4 regions of the Allobosea sp. NPDC055332 genome follow, and region 4 is predicted to be linked to each of the others. Evidence: predicted binding sites of a transcription regulator. Region 4 holds the regulator's gene; each other region holds the start of a gene.
What was found. Region 4 encodes PhoB, which activates phosphate uptake and scavenging genes when phosphate is short. Its sites were predicted from a motif close to TGTCATNNANCTGTCAT; they were not measured.
Positions count from the first base shown of each region.

Region 1: the regulator PhoB is predicted to act here: its motif matches at 1,728-1,744, upstream of ACWIGM_RS05775 (alkaline phosphatase).
Region 2: the regulator PhoB is predicted to act here: its motif matches at 1,567-1,583, upstream of ACWIGM_RS15340 (esterase-like activity of phytase family protein).
Region 3: the regulator PhoB is predicted to act here: its motif matches at 1,329-1,345, upstream of ACWIGM_RS01925 (UDP-2,3-diacylglucosamine diphosphatase).

Region 1 is NZ_JBSHMO010000001.1:1,116,640-1,120,073, forward strand. Features, by position in the region: gene ACWIGM_RS05775 (alkaline phosphatase) at 1-1,674, opposite strand, end outside; gene ACWIGM_RS05780 (class I SAM-dependent methyltransferase) at 1,887-2,522, shown strand; gene ACWIGM_RS05785 (glutathione S-transferase family protein) at 2,677-3,294, shown strand; gene cynS (cyanase) at 3,295-3,434, opposite strand, start outside.
Region 2 is NZ_JBSHMO010000002.1:1,404,054-1,407,487, reverse strand. Features, by position in the region: gene ACWIGM_RS15355 (CsbD family protein) at 1-31, opposite strand, end outside; gene ACWIGM_RS15350 (helix-turn-helix domain-containing protein) at 121-945, opposite strand; gene ACWIGM_RS15345 (hypothetical protein) at 1,080-1,502, shown strand; gene ACWIGM_RS15340 (esterase-like activity of phytase family protein) at 1,640-3,434, shown strand, end outside.
Region 3 is NZ_JBSHMO010000001.1:371,492-374,925, reverse strand. Features, by position in the region: gene ACWIGM_RS01935 (GNAT family N-acetyltransferase) at 1-424, opposite strand, end outside; gene ACWIGM_RS01930 (SDR family oxidoreductase) at 490-1,269, opposite strand; gene ACWIGM_RS01925 (UDP-2,3-diacylglucosamine diphosphatase) at 1,395-2,228, shown strand; gene ACWIGM_RS01920 (glycosyltransferase family 4 protein) at 2,228-3,325, shown strand; gene ACWIGM_RS01915 (cation:proton antiporter domain-containing protein) at 3,348-3,434, opposite strand, start outside.
Region 4 is NZ_JBSHMO010000005.1:294,682-298,115, forward strand. Features, by position in the region: gene pstB (phosphate ABC transporter ATP-binding protein PstB) at 1-456, shown strand, start outside; gene phoU (phosphate signaling complex protein PhoU) at 494-1,216, shown strand; gene phoB (phosphate regulon transcriptional regulator PhoB) at 1,245-1,943, shown strand; gene ACWIGM_RS26905 (YnfA family protein) at 1,953-2,273, opposite strand; gene ACWIGM_RS26910 (NUDIX hydrolase) at 2,288-2,728, opposite strand; gene ACWIGM_RS26915 (GcrA family cell cycle regulator) at 2,814-3,365, opposite strand.

The DNA.
Region 1 (3,434 bases), on a different contig from region 4:
GCGGAAGCGCTCGGCGCCCGGCCCCATGGCGGTGAGCAGCACATCGTCAGCCGCGTGGACGCCGGAGTTGGCGTCGAAGGGCAGATTGCCCTGCTTGCGGGTGGCGAGCGGACCGGTGCAGTCCTTCTCGTTGGCGATGTTGGTCTTGCCATCCGGGCCCTTCACGGCCGGGACGCGCTCGCCGTCGAGATAGGGCCGGCCGGTGTCGCAGGTGTCCGGGTAGCTGCCGAAGGCGACGGCGAGGCGACGCGAGGTGTCGACCTTGGTCGGGTAGCCGTCCGCGTCACGCGGGCCGTAATTCGGCGGCAGCGACTCGTTGTAGGTGCCGAGCTTGTCGCGCAGCAGCTGGCCGGGACGATCATCGTCATAGGTGCCGATGATCGAGATCGGATGGGCGTGGTCGGGCACGACGATGATCAGCGTGTCGTTGCGATCGCCGGCGAAGTCCTTGGCGGCCTTGACGGCGTTGTCGAGCATGATCGTGTCGAACACCGCGCGCTCCCAGTCGAGCGAGTGGCTGTATTTGTCGATGCGGGCCGATTCCACCATCAGGAAGAAGCCGTCCTGGGCGCCCTTGAGCATCTCGATCGCGGCCTTGGTCTGCTCGACCACGTCGGGCTGATCGGGGAACTTCGAGATCGAGCCCTTCTTGGCGAGGCGCAAGTCGAAGGCGCCGTCGATGTTCGAGGTGTTGTAGAGGCCGAGCATCTTCTTGGCGCCACCGGAAACCGCGGCGTTCATCTCGGTCTTGGTGGTGGCGAGCGCATAGCCCGCTTCCTTGAACTTGGCGATGAAGTCGAGATCGTCGGTGCGCTTGGTGCCCGGGGTCGACTTCGGCAGGAAGTTCGGCGAGCCACCGCCCATGATCACGTCGGGCTGCACGTCGAAGAACATCTTGACGATGTCGTTGAAATCCGAGCGGCGGCGGGTATGGGCGACCATCGCGGCCGGGGTCGCGTCCTCGATCTCGGAATTGGTGACGACGCCGATCGCCATGCCGGCACGCTTGCGCTTGATCACCTCGGAGATCGTCTCGACCTTGGGATGGTCGAGGGTCAGGGCGTTCTTGGCGCAGTAGATACCGAGCGCGTTGACACAGGATTTGTGGCCGGTGGTGTAGGCGCTGGCGGAGTTGGCGCTGTCGGTGACGATCGAGTCGGTGCCCGAGGTCGAGATCAGCGCCATGTTCGGCATGTCGTCGATGGCGAGCTCGCCGCCATAGAGGCCCTGCTCCCAGCCCTTCGACAGAATGCGCGCCGCGGTGCGGTGCGCGACCGAGAGGCCGTCGCCGACGAAGAGGATGACGTTCTTGGCCTTGCGCTCACCGGTCGCGTAGACGGTCCAGTTGACGGTCGCCTTGTCGTTGCCCTGCGTCGCCTCGACGACATATTGGCCGGCCGGCAATTGTGCGCCGCGCAGCCAGAGCGCCGAATGCTTCTGGCCTTCCTCGTTCTGGACGAACTGGACCTCGCGGCCGAAGGCCTCGGCGACGGGCTTGCCGTTGATCGTGACCTTGACGTCGGCCGATGTCGGCGCGTTGGGGAACTCGACCTTGAAATCGAAGCGCGAGCCTTCGAGGATTTCGGCGCGGGTCAGCGGGTAGATGGTCTGTGCCGTTGCCGGCGCCACGCTGGCGAGCATCGCCGCCGCCATCAGCCAGGTTCGCTTCTGCATGATCTTCTCCGCCCCATGGGAAAGCTCGGTCGCCGGAGCGTTAGGAGTGCTAGATGACAGTATGATTACTGCGGTTTCAGTCAAAATGGTACGTTATAACACTTCATTATTGTCGAGTCGGTGGCCTGGAATTTCGAACCTGCCAGTCGCATAGCGGCAACGAACTGTAACAGCGCCTGTGCTACGCCCGCATCGCGAAGGGGAGATGCAGCATGAGCACCGCGAGCGATGCCCGTTTCTGGGACAAGTCCTCGAAGAGCTACGCCAGGTCGCAGATCTCGGACCAGGCCGGATACGAGCGCACGCTGGAGCGGACGAGCGGGCTGTTGAAGCCGGACGACAGCGTGCTCGAACTTGGCTGCGGAACCGGCACGACGGCGCTGCGGCTGGCGGGCGGGGTCGATAGCTATCTCGGGACGGACATCTCCGCCGGCATGATCGCCATCGCGCAGGAGAAGCTCGCTGCGAGCCCGATCGCGGCCCTCGCCTTTCGCGCCGCAACCGCCGAGGCGCTCGCTTCCGAAGCCGCGCGGTTCGATATAGTTCTCGGCTTCAACTATCTCCATCTGGTCCGCGACCTCACCGGCACGCTGCGCAGCATCCATGCCCTGCTCGCGCCCGGCGGTGTGTTCATCTCCAAGACGCCCTGCCTCGGCGACATGAATCCGCTGATCCGGCTCGCCCTGCCGCTCATGCAGATCATCGGCAAGGCGCCCTATGCCGGCGTCTTCAATGCGCAGGAGCTGAGCGGTCTCATCGCCGCGGCGGGCTTCGAGATCCTGGGCACGGAACGGCACGCGAGCAAAGGCAAGGACAGCCGGCCTTTCATCATGGCGCGCAAGGCATAGGGGTGCGGCCGGGGTCGAAGGGAGCAATCCCCACGCACTCGCGTTTCAATCCAGACGGGTCGGTCAAGCGTAAGCTTCATCCTGACAACTGCTGACACCCAACGTCCTTATCAGCCCGTCCACCGCTTGAGGAAACGCCGAAAGGGACACCGCCATGCTGACCTTCTACCACTCGCCGCAGTCGCGCTCCTTCTCGATCCTGTGGCTGCTCGAGGAACTCGGCCAGCCCTATGAGATGGAAATCGTCGACATCCGCGCCGAAGGCGGCCCGCCGGAAAGCTATCGCGCCATCCAGCCGCACAAGAAGGTGCCGGCGATCGTCCATGACGGCACCACCGTCACCGAACGCGCCGCGATCTGCCTCTATCTCACCGAGCAGTTCCCCGAGGTTGGGCTGGCGCCGGCCGTAGGCGATGCCAACCGCCCGGCCTTCCTGACCTCGCTGGTCTATACCGACGCTGTGCTCGACCCGATCATCGCGACCTCGATCCACAAGTTCAAATACGAGGCGCGCGGCTTCTCCTTCGGCTCCCATGCCGACACGGTCGCCAATCTCGCGAGGAAGCTCGGCGAGCACCCCTACGCCGCCGGCGAGCGCTTCACCGCCGCCGACACCCAGCTCGGCGCCGGCATCCATTTCGGCATGAACATCGTCGGCGTGCTGCCGCGCCTGCCGGTGTTCGAGGCCTATATGGGCCGGATGATGGAGCGGCCGGGGCTGCAGCGGACCCTGCAGAAGGACGGCACGCTCGAGCCCGGCCAGGTGCCCTGATCAGTCTTCCTTGAAGCCGTAGTCGGGGATGCCCTGCTCGTTGCCGTAATATTTGTACGGCAGGAACTTGCCCGACATGCTGATCCTGACCCGATCGCCTTTGGGGTTCGGCTCGCGTTCGAAGGCGATGTTGAAGTCGA
Region 2 (3,434 bases), on a different contig from region 4:
TGCCCTTGATCTTGTCGGTCGTGCTGCCCATGGACGTTTTCCTTTCAGAGTGATCCGTGATCGGCGCCTCGGCGCCGGTTCGGATGGGAGAACGTCACGGCCCGGCTTTGGTTCCGTCCATCAGGAGGCGGGCGCAACGCTCGCCGCGATCGCCCGTAGCGCCTGACCTGTCGCTTCGTCGGCCGGAAAGAAGGTCTCCAGCGCCAGCTCGGACAAGGTGACGTCGACCGGCGTGCCGAACACGGTCGTGGTCGAGATCAGCGACAGCACGGTCTCGCCCAGCCGCAGCTTCAGGGGCACGACGATCGGCGGCTCCGCCTCCTCCTGCGCTTTGCCCCTGCCCGTAGGCGCAGCCGGAACGGGATAGCTCAGCAATTCGGTCAGGAGCTCGGCGAGCAGCGGATCGGCAGTGGCACGAATCTGCTGGCGTAGCCTTGCGATCAGGTGGCCGCGCCACTCCGTAAGATTGACAATCGCCGGGGCGAGCCCGCGCGGATGCAGGCTGAGCCGAAGCACGTTAACGGGGGGGCGCAGAAGGTCGGCATCCTCGACGACCGCGAGCATCGGTGCGATCATCCTGTTTGCCGCGAGCAGGGTCCAGTGCCGGTCGACGGCGACGGCGGGGTAGGGCTCGTGCCCTTTGAGCAGGAGGTCGATCGCGCCGCGCGCTGCCTGGAGGCTCGGATCCTCCAGCGAGCGTTCGAGATAGACCGGTGCGTAACCGGCGGCGAGCAGGAGCGCGTTGCGCTCGCGCAGCGGCACGCCGAGATGCTCGGCGAGCAGCAGGACCATGTCACGGCTCGGGACCGAGCGGCCGCTCTCGACGAAGCTGAGATGCTTCTGCGAGATCTCGGCTTCGAGCGCGAGGTCGAGTTGGCTGAGACGGCGCAGCTGGCGCCAGTCGCGGATGAGATGCCCGATCGTGGGCTGCTGGTGCTTGTTCATGGCAGGCAAGCTAGCCGCGGACGGGCTGTCGTCCAATTACCTCTGGCTTAATCGACCGGCCGCCGGGCTTTCGTCAGCATGGCCTCCATCAGCAACCGCTGCCCGACGACAGGGCGGCCGATCGGAGAACAGCCATGGCCTTCATCCAGTCCTCGCGTTTCCTGCGCAATGCCCTCGCCCTCGACGCTGCCGCTTGCGCCGCGACCGGCCTGCTGCTCAGTGTTGGCGCCGGCGCGCTCTCCGGGCTTCTCGGCTTCCCGGCGGAATTCCTGCGCGGCGCCGGCCTCGTGCTGCTGCCTTGCGCTGCCGCGCTGGCGTTCTTCGCCAGCCGGACGCGCCTGCCGCGACTCGCAATCTACGCCGTGATCGGCGTCAACATCCTCTGGGTCGCCGACAGCGTGCTGATCCTGGTCGCCGGCTGGTTCGCGCCGACCACGCTCGGCATCGCCTTCGTCCTGGCCCAGGCCGTGGCGGTCGCCGTCGTTACCGAGCTCGAAGTGATCGGCCTGAAGAAGTCGGTTTCCGATATCGCCGGAGCCGAAGCCACGCTGCGCTGACCAGCCTCTTTCCCCAATCACGCCGCTGCGGCTCCCCCGCGGCGGCGTTTGCTTTGCGACGGCTTGTCACGAAACTGTCGTCTGTGCTCACTAGCCGGAAGGCCTGCCTCCCCACCCTGCGGAACAGGACCGTCCCAATGCGCAAACCCCTTGTCCTTGCGGCTCTCGCGACGCTCCTCGCCGGCGGCACGGCGCTGGCCGAGCCGAACTTCAACCGCATCGCCACCTTCCAGGTGCCGCTGAACCTGCCAGCTGATCGCGATCCGTCGAAGAAGACGGTGTCCGAGATCATCGCCGCCAACGAGGCCGGCACCTTGCTCGCCTATACCGACGCCGAGCAGAAGGCGATCGGTCTGATCAACATCACCACCGCCAATGCGCCCAAGCCTGCCGGCTTCATCCCGGTTGGCGGTGAGCCGACCTCGGTCGTCATCCTCGGCGAGCGCGCCTTCGCCGTCGTCGTCAGCTCCGGCGACAACTTCAAGGAACCGGCCGGCCATCTCGCCACCATCGACCTCAGGACGAAGCAGGTCTCGGCCAAATGCGAGCTCGGCGGCCAGCCGGATTCGATCACGCTGACCAAGGACAAGGGCAAGCTCGCCATCGTCATCGAGAACGAGCGCGATGAAAAGCTGAACAAGGGCGACCTGCCGCAGCTCCCAGCCGGTAATCTCACCCTCATCGGCATCAAGGACGGCGAGGCTGACTGCGCCACAAGGCAGATCGTCGATCTCACCGGCATCGCCGCGGTCGAGCCGACCGATCCGGAGCCGGAATTCGTCGACGTCAACCAGGACGGCCTCGCCGTGGTGACGCTGCAGGAGAACAACCATCTTGCCGTGGTCGATACGAAGACCGGCAAGCTCGTCGCGCATTTCCCGGCCGGCACCGTCGACCTCAAGGCCATCGACAAGACCCGCGACGGCCAGATCAAGCCGACCGAGGAGTTGAAGGGCGTTCCGCGCGAGCCCGATGCGGTGCGCTGGCTCGATAATGACCGCTTCGTCACCGCCAATGAGGGTGACTGGAAGGGCGGCTCGCGCGGCTTCACGATCTTCCGCAAGGACGGCACGGTCGAGTTCGATTCCGGCAACATGGTCGACCACATCGCCATCCGCCTCGGCCATTATCCCGAGCGCCGCTCGGCCGCCAAGGGCAGCGAGCCGGAGGGGATCGAGGTCGGCACCTATCATGGCGAGCGCCTGTTCTTCGTCGGGCTCGAGCGCGCCTCGCTCGTCCTCGTCTTCAAGGACGAGGGGTCGGGCAAGGCTCCGCGCTTCCTGCAGGCCTTGCCGAGCGGCATCGCGCCGGAGGGGCTGCTCGCCATCCCGCAGCGCAATCTCTTCGTCAGCGCCTCCGAGGCTGACCTTGGCGAGAAGGGCGGGCCGCGCTCGGCCGTGACGATCTACGAGCGCAGCGAGGGCCCGGCCACCTACCCGACCATCGTCTCGGCCGATGTCGACGGCGCCCCGCTCGGCTGGGGTGCACTCTCGGGTCTCGCCGCCCATCCCGAATTGCCGGGCCGGCTCTTCAGCGTCACCGACAGCGCCTATACGCCCTCGCGCATCCTCGAGATCGACGCCACGAAGAAGCCGGCAATGATCACCGGCGCCATCACCGTGACCAAGGACGGCAAGCCGGCCTCCTATGATCTCGAGGGGATCGCGACGCGCCCCGGCGGCGGCTTCTGGCTCGCTTCGGAAGGCGCGCCGGAGCGCAAGGAGAAGCCGACGCAGAACCTCTTGCTGCGCGCCTCGGCCAAGGGCGAGATCGAGGAGGAGATCGCCCTGCCGGAGGAGTTCGCCGCCAAGGCGATCAACCAGGGCTATGAGGGCGTCGCCGTCACCGGCACAGGCCAGGACGAGACAGTCTGGATCGCCGTCCAGCGCGAGTGGAAGGACGATCCCAAGGGCAAGGTCAAGATCCTCTCCT
Region 3 (3,434 bases), on a different contig from region 4:
CGCCGCGATCGTCGAAGCTGCCGGTCGAGCGCCAGCCGAGGTGCCGGTAGAAGCCATAGGAGCGAACGGCAGGGTCGGACGAGCAGCTCAGGAACAGTCTGGCGAGTCCGAACTCGTTGAAGTCCGCGACGACAAGGTTCAGCAGCGTCCTGCCAACGCCCTGGCCTTCATGCTCCGGCAGCAGCGCCAGCACGGCGATCTCGCCGGTCTCGCGCTCGCCGAAGCAATAGCCGACGATTCTGCCGTCTTCGGTCGCGACATGGCCGGGCAGGCTGCCGTCGGCGATGGCAGCGCGCCAACTCTCGAGCGTGACGCCCGCTTCGGCGAGGCGCTCGACCGAGAAGGCGTTCTCTCGCGTCCTGCCGCGCAGGACGACGCAGGCTGGCGTGTCCTCGGGAATGGCTCGGCGATAGGCGATCGTCATCGGTCTCAGTTTGGCTCTGGGGGGTGAAAGCCGGGGCGCCCTGAGGCGTCCCGGCCAGCCTGTTGTCAGAAGTTCGTCCGGAACGAGCCGCCGTCGATCAGGAAGTTCTGGCCGGTGATGTAGCCGGCATGGGCGCTGGAAATGAAGGCGCAGAGCTTGCCGAACTCGTCGGGCGTGCCCAAGCGCCCGGCCGGGACGGCCGCGAGGCGCCGCTTCGTCGCTTCCTCGATGCTGATGCCCTGCATCTCGGCGACCTTGTTGGTCGCGGTCTTGATGCGGTCCGTATCGAACACGCCGGGCAGGATGTTGTTGATGGTGACGTTGGCATGGGCGATCTCGCGAGCCACGCCAGCGAGGAAGGCGGTGAGGCCGGCGCGGGCGGCGGAGGAGACGTCGAGCCCGGTCAGCGGGGTGAGCACGCTCGCCGAGGTGATGTTGACGATGCGGCCGAAGCGCCGCTCGATCATGCCGTCGACGACGCGCTGCACCAGCTCGAGCGGGGTCGCCATGTTCTGCGCCACGCCTTCGAGCAGTCCCTCGCGCGTCACCTCGCGGAACGGCTTGGGCGGCGGGCCGCCATTGTTGTTGACGAGGATGTCGGGGTTGGGTGCGGCGGCGAGCAGCGCATCCTGCCCAGCCTTGGTCGCGACGTCGGCGACGACGGCGATCACGGTCGCGCCAGTGCTGGCCCGAATCGCAGCGGCGGTCTCCTCCAGCGTCTTGGCGTCGCGGCCGTTGACGACGACGGTGCAGCCCGCCTCGGCCAGCGCCTGGGCGCAGCCTCGGCCCAGTCCCTTGCTGGAGGCGCAAACGATGGCCGTGCGGCCGGCGATACCCAGATCCATTGTCGTCTCCCGGAAAGGTCCGTTCCTGTGCCGGCAGGCAAAGCACGGTTTTCCCGCCGCGTCATCAAAGCGTAGTGCAAATCAGACACACGCCGGAGGCATCGCAACAGGACGGGTCGGCGGGTATGAGCGACGACAGCGACGCCAAGCAGGTTCGCAGCATCTTCATCTCGGACCTGCATCTCGGCACGCGCGGAGCCCAGGCGGATCTCGTGCTGGAGTTCCTGCGTGCCTATGACGCGCCGACGATCTATCTGGTCGGCGACATCATCGACGGCTGGCGGCTGAAGAGCGGCTGGTACTTCCCGCAATCCCACAATGACGTGGTGCAGAAGCTGCTGCGCAAGGTGCGCAAGGGCTCCAAGCTGATCTACGTTACCGGCAATCACGACGACTTCCTGCGCGATTATACCGGCCTGCAGTTCGGCGGCATCACGCTGGTCGACGACATCGTCCACGAGACCGCCGACGGCAAGCGCATGCTCGTCATCCATGGCGACCTGTTCGATCTCGTCGTGCGCAACGCCAAATGGCTCGCGCTGCTCGGCGACTGGGCCTACACGATCGCGCTCGTGCTCAATCACGGCATCAACAAGGTCCGCCGCGTCCTTCGCCTGCCGCATTGGTCGCTCTCGGCCTGGGCCAAGCACAAGGTCAAGAACGCCGTGAACTATATCGGCGAGTTCGAGCAGTGCCTCGCCGACGAGGCGCGCCGGCACAAGGCCGACGGCGTGATCTGCGGCCACATCCACCATGCCGCCCAGCGCGACATCGACGGGCTGACCTATATCAACACCGGTGACTGGGTCGAAAGCTGCACGGCGGTGGTCGAGCACGACGATGGCCGCTTCGAGATCGTGCGCTGGCCACAGCACCGGCTGAGGGGCGAGAAGCCGGCTCTGCCGGCTCCGACGACGGCCCGCCCTGCGCCAGTGCCGAGCCTCGTCGAGGCGGCGTGATGCGCGTCCTGATCGCGACGGACGCCTGGCGCCCGCAGATCAACGGCGTGGTGCGCTCGCTGGAGCGGATGGTCGAGGCGGCGCCGGAATTCGGCGTCACCCCGCAGATGCTGACGCCGGAAGGCTTCTGGCAGGTCGGCCTGCCGTCTTATCCCGACATCCGCATCGCCCTGGCGACGCGCCGGCACATCGCCAAACGCATCGCCGAGTTCGGCCCCGACCATATCCATATCGCGACGGAAGGGCCGATCGGCTGGCTGACGCGGGCCGTCTGCCTCGCCCAGAAGCGGACCTTCACCACGAGCTACCACACCCGCTTCCCGCAATATGTCGCGGCGCGCTGGCCGATCCCCGAGAGCTGGAGCTATCGTTTCCTGCGCCGCTTTCACGGACCGGCAGCCGGCGTGATGGTTTCGACCGCCACGGTCGAGGCGGAGCTGCACGCCCATGGCTTCGAGCGCATATTGCGATGGGGGCGCGGCGTCGATCTCTCGCTGTTCCATCCGCGGACCGAGAGCGTGCTCGACCTGCCGCGGCCGATCTTCCTCAGCGTCGGCCGGGTTGCGGTCGAGAAGAACCTCGAGGCCTTCCTGTCGCTGCGGCTGCCCGGCAGCAAGGTCGTGGTCGGTGACGGGCCGGCCCGTGCCGACCTCAAGCGCGCCTTCCCCGAGGCGCATTTCCTTGGCGCGCGCGAGGGCGAGGAGCTGGCGGCGATCTATGCCTCCTCCGACGTCTTCGTCTTCCCGAGCCTGACCGACACCTTCGGCATCGTGCTGCTGGAGGCGGCGGCGAGCGGGCTGCCCGTCGCGGCCTTCCCGGTGCAGGGGCCGAGCGACGTCTTCGCCGGCAGCGAGGCGGCGGTGCTGCACGAGGATCTACGCCAGGCCGCGCTCTCGGCCCTGCGACTGCCGCGCCAGGCCGGGCTCGAACTCGCCCAGCGTCACAGCTGGCACAGCAGTGCCGAGCAGTTCTACGGCCACATGCGTCGCGCGATGCAGGCAGCAGCCGCAGGCAAGGCGGTACGGCCCGAATTGGCGCCGGCTTCGACGACGCTATCCGTAAGGCTGGAGCCGGCGGAGCGGAAGGAATTCGCCTAGAATTCGGGTCAGGCGCGCGGTGTCACAGCCGCCGTGACCGCTTATGCCGCGGCAGTGCCGGCTGCGGCGCGCTCGCCGGCTTGAGCTCGCTGCGGAAGTCGTCGCGGCG
Region 4 (3,434 bases):
ATCTACGACAATGTCGCCTTCGGCATCCGCCTCTACGAGAAGCCGCCGAAGTCGGAGCTCGACGACCGCGTCGAGGGCGCGCTGCGCCGCGCCGCGCTCTGGGACGAGGTCAAGGACAAGCTGAAGAGTTCCGGCATGGGCCTCTCCGGCGGCCAGCAGCAGCGCCTCTGCATCGCCCGCACCATCGCCCAGAAGCCCGAGGTCATCCTGTTCGACGAGCCGACCTCGGCGCTCGACCCGATCTCGACCGGCAAGATCGAGGACCTGCTCGAGCAGCTGAAGAGCGACTTCACCATCGTCATCGTCACCCACAACATGCAGCAGGCGGCGCGCATCTCGCAGTACACCGCCTTCATGTATCTCGGTGAGGTCATCGAGTTCGACGCGACCAACACCATCTTCATGAACCCGCACAAGAAGCAGACGCAGGACTACGTCACCGGCCGCTTCGGCTGAGTCCTCAGCGTCGGCCAGCTCCAAAGGATACGCCCCGATGTCCGACCATATCGTCCGCTCCTACGACGCCGATCTCGAAGGCCTGCGCCGCAGCCTCGCCGAGATGGGCGGCATGTCCGAGCGCATGCTCGGCGACTCCACCGTCGCGCTGGTCCGCCGTGACACCGCGCTTGCCCAGAAGATCATCAGTGCCGACCAGCGTCTCGACAACCTCCAGCGCGAGGTCGAGGAGAAGGCCGTCCTGACCATCGCCCGGCGTCAGCCGCTGGCGAACGATCTGCGCGAGCTGATCTCGGCGATCCGCATCGCCGCCGACATCGAGCGCGTCGGCGACCTCGCCAAGAACATCGCCAAGCGCGCCGTCGCGATCTCCGGACAGTTCTCGCCGCCGCATCGCGCTGTCGTCGGCCTCGAGCATATGAGCCGCCTGGTCCAGGCCCAGCTCAAGGACGTGCTCGACGCCTATGCCGCCAGCAACGAGCAGAAGGCGATGGAAGTCTGGCGCCGCGACGACGAGATCGACGCGCTCTACACCTCGCTGTTCCGCGAGCTTCTGACCTATATGATGGAAGATCCGCGTAACATCACCTTCTGCACGCACTTGCTGTTCTGCGCCAAGAATGTCGAGCGCATCGGCGACCACACCACCAATATCGCCGAGACCATCCATTACCTCGTCACCGGCCAGTCCATGGATGAAAGCCGGCCGAAGCTCGACACCACCAACATCCTCGTCGACCTGCCGGCAGCCAATGGCTGAACCGGCGGGCGCTTGAACGGACGCTGACATGCCCGCACGCATCCTGATCGTCGAGGACGAGGAGCCGCTCACCCTGCTCCTGCGCTACAATCTCGAGGCCGAGGGCTTCGAGGTCGATAGCGTGGCGCGCGGAGATGACGCCGAATTGCATCTGCGCGACCATACGCCGGATCTCGTCCTGCTCGACTGGATGTTGCCCGGCCTTTCCGGCATCGAGCTCTGCCGGCGCCTGCGCACGCGCCGTGACACAGAGCGCGTGCCGATCATCATGCTGACCGCCCGCGGCGAGGAGACCGAACGTGTGCGCGGCCTCGCCACCGGTGCCGACGATTATGTCGTCAAGCCGTTCTCGCTGCCCGAGCTGATCGCCCGCATCCAGGCGCTGCTGCGCCGCGCCAAGCCCGGCCATGTCGCCGGCCTGCTCGCCGCCGGCGATCTCGAACTCGACCGCACGACGCGGCGCGTCCGCCGCGCCGGCGCCGAATTGCATCTCGGCCCGACCGAGTTCCGCCTGCTCGAATTCCTGATGCAGGCGCCGGGCCGGGTCTATTCGCGGGCGCAACTGCTGGACGCCGTCTGGGGGCGCGACGTCTACATCGACGAGCGCACCGTCGACGTCCATGTCGGGCGGCTGCGCAAGGCGATCACCCCGGCCAATTCCAAGGATCCGCTGCGCACCGTGCGTGGCGCCGGCTATGCCTTCGACGAGACTTTTGCGCGCGGCTGACGGTTTTCGTCAGCGCGGTGCGGCGACGATGATCGCTGCGCCGGCGAGGCAGAGCGCTGCGCCAGCCAGATCGTAGCGGTCCGGCGGGACCTTCTCGACCAGCGTCATCCAGGCCAGCGACGCCACGATGTAGACGCCGCCATAGGCGGCGAAAGCGCGCCCGGCGGCGGGGCTGTCGACCAGGGTCAGCAGCCAGGCGAAGATCGCGAGCAGGATCAGGCCCGGCAGCAGCCACCAGACCGGTTTGTCCAGCTTCAGCCAGGCCCAGAAGGCGAAGCAGCCGGCGATCTCCGCCAGCGCCGCGCCGAGATAGATCGCGAATGTCGTCATGCGCGCCTGTCCGATTACCAGCCTGGCCCGAAGGCCTCGGCCAGCCGGGCGAACGCCGGACGATAGGCCTCCGATGCCAGCGGTGTCAGCGATTGGGCCTCATCGAAGCAGAACCAGCGGATTTCGCTGTGCTCGTCATTGGTGATCTCAGGCGCACGGCCGGTCCACTGGCTCACCGTGAACAGGTGCCAGAGCGCGGGTGTGATGCCGTCCGTCTCGGTCGTCTCGATGGTCTCGAAGTGGCGGAAACCCGTCGGTGTGATGCCGATTTCCTCTTGGAGTTCGCGGACTAGGGCCGCCTCGGCGGTCTCGCCCGGCTCGACGTGACCGCCGACCGTGTCCCAGCAGGACGGCCGGTTCCGGCGATGTGGCGATCTCAGTCCCAGCAGGAGCAGCCCCTCCTTGATCGGCAGGGCACATGCATACTCGATCGGGTGAGCGGCGGCGGTGTCCATGGATGCCTCATGCATCAAGCCTGTCCGACGACAAAAAAGCCGGCCCAAAGGCCGGCTTCTGTAACCTTTTTATCGAGAGGCGTCGTTACGCGCGGATGGCCTTGCGGTCGCGGCGGCGGTCGGCCGCCGGCTGGTAGGCGATACGGGCGTGATAGGCGCAATAGGGCAGGCCGGTCGCGCTGCGGCCGCCGCAGAAGCGGAACTCCGGCGAGGTCGGGTCGCCCATCGGCCAGCGGCACATGTATTCGCGCAGCTCCATGATGGTGACCCGCTCGGAGAACGGCACGACCACGTCCTCGGATGGGGCTGGCGCGCGCGCGACCTGCGCCTCGGCTTCGATCTCGGGCGAAAATTGCGGGGCGAGCGCCGTGTTGCCACGGGTCAGCCCGGCGCCGCCATTGCTGTGATGACCGGCCGGGTGGCTCGGCGGACGGGCAGCGGGCTTGCGCGGGCGTGGCGTGGCCGACCCCGGGCTCTTGGCCCGGCCGGAGAGGCCAAGGCGATGCACCTTGCCGATAACGGCATTGCGCGTGACATTGCCGAGCTCGGCGGCGATCTGGCTCGCGCTCAGGCCGTCATTCCAGAGCTTCTTGAGCAGTTCGACGCGTTCGTCGGTCCAGGCTCCGGCTTCGGTCATGGAATTGCACCTGTCTTCGTTATGCCCCGCCAGCAAGCCGGCGCGGCATAGGGAGAGATCATGGCGGAA